DNA from 2 places in the Microbacterium sp. P5_B6 genome. Region 1 is predicted to be linked to the other one. Evidence: predicted binding sites of a transcription regulator. Region 1 holds the regulator's gene; the other holds the start of a gene.
What was found. Region 1 encodes HspR, which represses chaperone genes until heat shock. Its sites were predicted from a motif close to AAGTTGAGTCNNNNNGACTCAACTT; they were not measured.
Positions count from the first base shown of each region.

Region 2: a site for HspR is predicted at 2,287-2,311, ahead of AC1DP3_RS02160 (ATP-dependent Clp protease ATP-binding subunit). Genes of this name have one in related genera too.

Region 1 covers NZ_JBFULL010000001.1:351,325-354,870, reverse strand. The annotation lists gene AC1DP3_RS01520 (nucleotide exchange factor GrpE) at 1-431, shown strand, start outside; gene AC1DP3_RS01515 (DnaJ C-terminal domain-containing protein) at 449-1,441, shown strand; gene AC1DP3_RS01510 (heat shock protein transcriptional repressor HspR) at 1,548-2,063, shown strand; gene AC1DP3_RS01505 (DUF2252 domain-containing protein) at 2,064-3,479, opposite strand.
Region 2 covers NZ_JBFULL010000002.1:85,346-88,891, reverse strand. The annotation lists gene AC1DP3_RS02160 (ATP-dependent Clp protease ATP-binding subunit) at 1-2,248, opposite strand, end outside; gene nhaA (Na+/H+ antiporter NhaA) at 2,357-3,546, opposite strand, start outside.

The DNA of each region.
Region 1 (3,546 bases):
CCAAGCTCGCCGACCTCGAGTCGGTGCTGCTCAACGACCTCAAGCGCCTCCAGGCCGAGTACGCGAACTACCGCCGCCGCACCGAAGAGCAGCGTGAGCGCGACATCGAGCGCGCGAAGGGCGAGGCCGCCAAGGGCATCCTCCCCGTGCTCGACGATCTCGATCGCGCAGCCAAGCACGGCGACCTCGTGGAGGGCTCGCCCTTCGCGCAGATCGGCGAGAAGGTGCGCGCGGTGGCCGAGCGGCTCGGCGTGACGGCATACGGCGAGGCGGGCGAAGCGTTCGACCCGCAGCACCACGAAGCGATCTTCCAGGCGCCGACCCCCGGCGTCGAGGCACCCACGGTGCTCGAGGTCGTCGAGGTCGGCTACCGGGTGGGCTCGGTCGAGCTTCGCCCCGCGAAGGTCGTCGTCGCCGTCCCGGTCGACTGACCAGCTGAGGAGCATGCATGGCGAGTCAGGACTGGTTCGACAAGGACTTCTACAAGATCCTCGGCGTCTCCAAAGACGTCTCGGAAGCGGATCTCAAGAAGACCTACCGCAAGCTCGCGCGCACGCATCACCCTGATTCCAATCAGGGTGATGCGGCGGCCGAGGCGAAGTTCAAGGAGATCAGCGAGGCGTACTCGGTGCTCTCCGACCCTGAGCAGCGCAAGGAGTACGACCAGATCCGCGCCATGGGTGCCGGCGGCGCCCGCTTCACCTCGGCCGGCCCCGGTGCCGCCGGCTTCGAGGACGTGTTCTCGATGTTCGGTCAGGGCCGCACCGGTCGGACCCAGGCTGAAGACATGGACGACATCTTCCGGATGTTCAACCAGACCCAGGGCGGCGGCTTCGGCTCGGGGCGCTTCGGCCAGACGACCGGCGGATTCCGCGGCTACGGCGGCCCCACCCGCGGCGCCGATGTCACGGCGCGCACGACCGTCGACTTCCTGACGGCCACGCGCGGCGAGACCATCACCCTGCAGGGTGACGACGGCAAGCCGTTCAAGGTGAAGATCCCCGCGGGAGTCGCGGACGGCCAGAAGATCCGGCTGCGCGGTCGGGGCCGGCCCTCGCCGGACGGCGGCGAGCCGGGCGATGTCGTCGTGGCGGTCTCGGTGCGGCCGCATCCGGTCTTCACCCGCGATGGCATCAACCTGCGCGTGACGGTGCCGATCACCTTCACCGAGGCGGTCCTCGGCGCGACGATCGAGGTTCCGACGCTGGGCGGCGAGCCGGTCAAGCTGCGGGTCGCGCCCGGCACCCCCTCCGGCCGGGTGCTGCGCGTCAAGGGCCGCGGGGTCGAGACGGCCAAGGGCACGGGCGACCTTCTCGCCGAGGTGCAGGTCGCCGTCCCGTCGCACCTCGACGACGCGGCGCGCGAAGCGCTGGAGCGCTTCCACGCGCTGGAGCCGAAGGAGAACCCGCGCGCCGATCTCATGTCCAAGGCGCGCGGCTAGATCATGACAGAGAACAGGTGTTCCGGCGCGGACAGGACCTCAGCGCCCTGCGCGGTGCTGCCTCCGCCGGAACTCCTGTCCTGAGCGACGAGAGGCGGTGGTTCGCATGGGTGAGCAGCACGACATCGACGAGGACACGCCGATCTTCGCGATCGCCTCAGCGGCCGAGCTCTCCGGGATGCACCCGCAGACCCTGCGCCAGTACGACCGGCTCGGGCTCGTCGTCCCCGCCCGCACCCAGGGCGGATCCCGCCGCTACTCGCTGCGGCACGTGCAGCAGCTGGTTGAAGTGGCCCGGATGTCGGCGGACGGCATGGGGCTTCCGGCCATCGCCCGCATCCTCGAACTCGAGGATCGCGTGCGCGAGCTGCACCTGCGGGTGCGCGACCTCGAAGAGCGGGTGAAGGTCGAGCTCGAGCGCCGTCCGGGTGCTCGGGTCTTCGCCGCCGGTGCGACCGGCGCGGTGGTGACGCTCCGGCACGGCACGCGGGTTCGCCGCGCGACCGAGGTGGTGCTGTGGAGCCCCCGGGTCGGCATCGCTCCGATGGACGACGGTCAGGACGAGGGGACGGATGCTGCTCCCCGCGACGAGCCCGGTCCAGGGGTCCGCGGAACCGCCTGATCAGCCCAGGGCGCGGACGGCAGCCCTCGCCTCGGCCGAGCCGCTCTCTGCCTTCGGGTGTGCGGCGACGAACGCTTCGAAGTCCGACTTCGAGAGGGCGGCATAGGCGTAGGCCCACTCGAGGATCGCCTCACCCACCATCCGCCCGTTGCCGATGTATCCGGCGACCTCGGCGGCGCGGGGGGACTGTGCGTGGGCACGGGCGAGGACCGCGCCGCAGATCTCGGCGTAGTCGCGGAAGGTCGCGTCATCGAGCTGATCCATGTCGATGCCGCCCTTCATGTCGTTGAACTGCCGCACGTAGAAGTCACCGGCGTAGGCACGGAGGTGCCCGAGGAACGGGTCCGAGACCGCCTGCAGGATGCGCTGGAGGGCGACGACACGGCCCCCCTCGCCCTGCTCGGTCACGAGCTCCACCAGTGCATCCGGCTGAGTGATGCCCCCGTACTGCTCGAGCACGCTGCGCCCGGCCTCCTTGCCCTGCAGGATGAGCGCGTTGGCGTCTCCGTCCTGCAGCAGGATCAGCGTGCAGAGCGTGCCCACGCTTCCGACGCCGACCACGCGCAGGGCGATGTCCGACACCGTGTACTGAGCCAGGACGAGCCTGACGTCCACGTTCGCGGACGCCATGTACTTCTGCAGGTTGTCGTGCAGTCGTCCCTCGATCTCAGGCGTCGTGTGCGTCATCGTCGGCGGACGGTCGACGAACATGAGCCGACCCTGATCGTCGAGGGTCGTGAGGCGCTTGGCGGCGCGATCGCCGGTCTTCTTCTCGGCCTCCTTGATCGCGCTCCGCATGGTGCGCTGCGACTCCGGCTCCATGGCCTTCAGGCCGGACTCGGCGTCGAAATGCTCGAAGAAGCGGCGGACGCTGCTGCGCGCCGCGTTCGCCGCCATGGAGCGCGCGTACGTTCGCACCGCCTCCAGAGCGGCCTCCTCGACGACCTTGTGATCGCGGGATGTCGCCTGCCCGGCGATGACGATGCTCGTGACGAGGCGCTTCAGATCCCACTCCCACGGAGCCCACGCAGCTTCGTCGAAGTCGTTGAGGTCGAACATCAGCGTGCGCTGCGGTGAGGCGAAGAAGCCGAAGTTCGAGACGTGCGCATCGCCGCAGGATGCGACCAGGATGCCGCTGTGCGGGTCGCGCGCGAGGTCGGCGGCCTGGATCGCCGCGGTACCCCGGTAGAACGCGAAGGGGCTGGCCGACATCCGCTCGATCCGCAGGGGGACGAGTTCGGCGAGCCGTCCCTCGTTCTGGGCGTCGAGGATCCCGAGCGGATCCCGATCACCCCCGGAGAGGTGCGCCAGCTCGCTCCGCGACACCGCCCGACGGGCGTCCTTGCCGGCTGCCATGCGCTGCTCCACCGTCGCCGGTCGGGTCCACTCGAGCGCAGATGTATAAGAGTCCGTCATGGGCACATCATGGCACCGGCACGCGGGCGGTGCCACGGACCTGGTCGCTCGGCACGTCGTGCGGTCA
Region 2 (3,546 bases), on a different contig from region 1:
TGCGGAAGAGCACGATCTCGTCGATCCGGTTGAGGAACTCGGGACGCATCGCCTCGCGCAGCTTGCCGAACACGCGGTCTCGAAGGTCCTTCTCGCTGCCGAAGCCCGTCGCCCCGCCGCCGTCGGCGAGGAAGCCGATGGCACCCGAACGCGACGCGAGGAACTCGCTTCCGAGGTTCGAGGTCATGATGATGACCGTGTTGCGGAAGTCCACCGTCCGACCCTGGCCATCCGTGAGGCGCCCGTCGTCCAGCACCTGCAGCAGCAGGTTGAAGACGTCGGGGTGGGCCTTCTCGATCTCGTCGAAGAGCACCACGGCGTAGGGGTTCCGGCGGACGCGCTCGGTCAGCTGTCCCGCTTCGTCGTACCCGACGTATCCGGGAGGAGCACCGACGAGACGTGACACGGTGTGCCGCTCGCCGAACTCGCTCATGTCGAACCGGATGACGTCGCCGTCATCGAACAGCGACTGGGCCAGGGCCTTGGCGAGCTCGGTCTTGCCGACGCCCGTGGGGCCGAGGAACAGGAACGATCCGACGGGCCGGTGGGCGTCGCCCATGCCGGTGCGGTTGCGGCGCACGGCTTTCGCGACAGCGGTCACCGCGTCGTCCTGTCCGATGACCCGGGCATGCAGCTCGTCCTCCAGCGAGGCGAGGCGCTCGCGCTCGGTCTCGGTGAGGCGGTTGACAGGGATGCCGGTGGCACGGCTGATCACGGCGGCGATCTCGGCTTCGTCCACGATCGGGGACGGGCCGGCGGTTCCGCCGCGCGTCGCCTCATCGAGCTTCGCCTGCACCTCCGCGATCTGATCGCGGATCCGCGAGGCCTCCTCGTAGTGCTCGGCCGAGACGGCGGCGTTCTTGTCGGCTTCGAGGGTCGCCAGCCGCTCGACGAGCGCCGTGACGTCCACGAGTGCGCCGAGCTTGAGCCGCAGCCGCGCGCCCGCCTGGTCGATGAGGTCGATCGCCTTGTCGGGCAGCACCCGCTCCGTCAGGTACCGGTCGCTGAGCTCCACCGCGGCGCGAAGCGCGGCATCCGTGTATTCCAGTCCGTGGTGCTCCTCGTAGGCGGACTTGAGCCCGTGCAGGATCAGGACGGAGTCCTCGATCGAGGGCTCGCCCACCTTGACCGGCTGGAAGCGGCGCTCGAGCGCCGGGTCCTTCTCGATCGTGCGGTACTCCTTGAGCGTGGTCGCACCCACCAGGTGCAGATCGCCGCGCGCCAGGCGGGGCTTCAGGATGTTTCCGGCATCCATCGCGCCCTCGCCGCCTCCGCCGGCGCCGACGACGGTGTGCACCTCGTCGATGAAGAGGATCATGCTGCCCTCGAGCGCGGCGACCTCGTCGATCGTCTTGGTGAGGCGCTCTTCGAAGTCGCCGCGATACCGGGTGCCCGCGAGCATGGCCGCGAGGTCGAGCGACACGACGCGCTTGCCGAGCAGCTGCTCGGGGACGGCACCGGCGGCGATCGCCTGGGCGAGCCCCTCGACGATCGCGGTCTTGCCGACACCCGCCTCGCCGACCAGCACAGGGTTGTTCTTGGTGCGGCGACTCAGGATCTCGATCGTCTGCTCGATCTCGTCACTGCGGCCGATGACCGGGTCGAGCCGTCCGTCCGCGGCAAGAGCGGTGAGGTCGGTGCCGAAGGTGTCGAGCATCGGGGTCTGCGCCTCGGCCTGCCCGTCGTCGGAGGTCGGTGCGGCGCCGGGGGTCACCGTTTCGCGCACGGCACCGGTGAGGGCCTCCGCCGTCACGCCGGCGTCGGCGAGGATCTTGCCCGCCGGAGTGTCCTGCGACAGCACGATCGCGAAGAACAGGTGCTCGGGGTCGATGTAGGTCGAGCCCGATGAGCGGGCGACCTGGAAGGAGTGGAAGAGCGCGCGGGTGACGGATGCCGTCACCACAGCGCCTTCAGCCTCGGCCGCGGCCGACGCGGACGGAAGCCGCTGCTCCGCTGCCTGAGCGATCGCGCCGGGGTCCGCGCCGATGCGGCGCACAGCATCGCGCACCGGCTCCTGCTCGACCAGCACGTGCAGCAGATGCAGGGCATCCAGCTCGTGCTGCCCGCGTCCGAGGGCGAAGCGCCCGGCGCGCTGCAGCACGTCCTGCGTTCGCGCGCTCAGGAACCGGGTGAGGTCTATCGACCGCTCCGCGCGAGCGCGCTCACCGGCGAGGTACCGTGCGATGAACTCGTCGAACGAGCCGGCGGCGTCTCCGTCACCGGTGAAAGGGGTGAAGTCTTCGGGCATTCCCGTGGTCTCCGTGATTCTCGATCAGTGTCCCGACAAAGTTGAGTCGAGCCGTATCAAGGTCAACGGATCCGCCGAAACGGATATTCCCGGGCGACGGGTGGTCTTCTACGAGAGCCCCTCGCGGGCGGATGCTGTCTTCTCGAGCGCCCGGATGAGGCTGGCGGAGTCGTACGGTCCGACGTGCCGCCTTCCGTTGACGAAGAAGGTCGGGGTGCTGGCGAGGTCCATGAGCTCGGCATCCAGGCGATCGTCGTGGATGCGGCGCAGCACGCGAGGGGATTGGAAGTCCTCCATGAACCGCTCAGGGTCGAGCCCCAGGTCGGCCGCGTACATGCAGAGGTCCGCTGCCTCGAGCCGATCCTGGTTGGCGAAGAGCACCTGCGCCATGTCGATGAACCGGCCCTGCAGCGCGGCCGCCTCCGCCGCCTGGGCCGCCTCCTGCGCGTGGGGGTGCGGCCCGTCGAGCGGCAGATGCCGCCACACCCACCGCACCGTCGATTCTCCGAAGTGCTCGAGCACCGCATCGATCGAGCCGGTCGCACGGCTGCAGAACGGGCACTCGAAGTCGCCGTACTCCACGATCTCGTGAGGGGCCGCCGCACTCCCCCGGAAATGGTCGCGGGGAGCGTCGAACGGACGCGCGAGCATCGCACCGACCGGGCGCGGCGGCCACACCCGGTCGCCGACGACGAGCATGCCCCAGCCTGCGAAGAACGCGAGGACGGATGCTGTCAGCACCGCGACACGCGCGATGTTCTGCGTCTCGGGGTCCGAGATCGCGATGGGCACGAGGAAGAGCGAGATGGTGAACCCGATGCCCGAGAGCGCACCGCCGCCCGCGATGCGGTTGAGCCCGAGCCCGGGCGCCAGCTGCCCTCGGCCCAGCGCGCGCACGAGAGCCGTCGCTCCGGTGATGCCGACGAACTTGCCCACCATCAGCGCCACGACGATGCCCCACGCGACCGGGGAGGTGACGGCATCCCGGACCGTCTCGGCATCGAGGCGCACGCCGGCGTTGGCGAAGGCGAAGATCGGGAGCACGCCGAACGAGATGTACGGCCGCCAGGCGGCATCCACTCGTTCATTGATCGACAGCGAATCGCGGAGGCTCCGGGTGACGGCGGCGGCGTACGCCGGGTTGGGCGACTCTCGGAAGGCCTGCGTGAGCGTGGCGGTGCGCTCGACATCGCCTCTCCGCGGCGGGAACACGGGGATGAGAAGGGCGACGGCGACACCCGCGAGGGTGGGATGGATGCCCGACAGCAGCACCGCCACCCACAGCGCGGCGCCGAGAC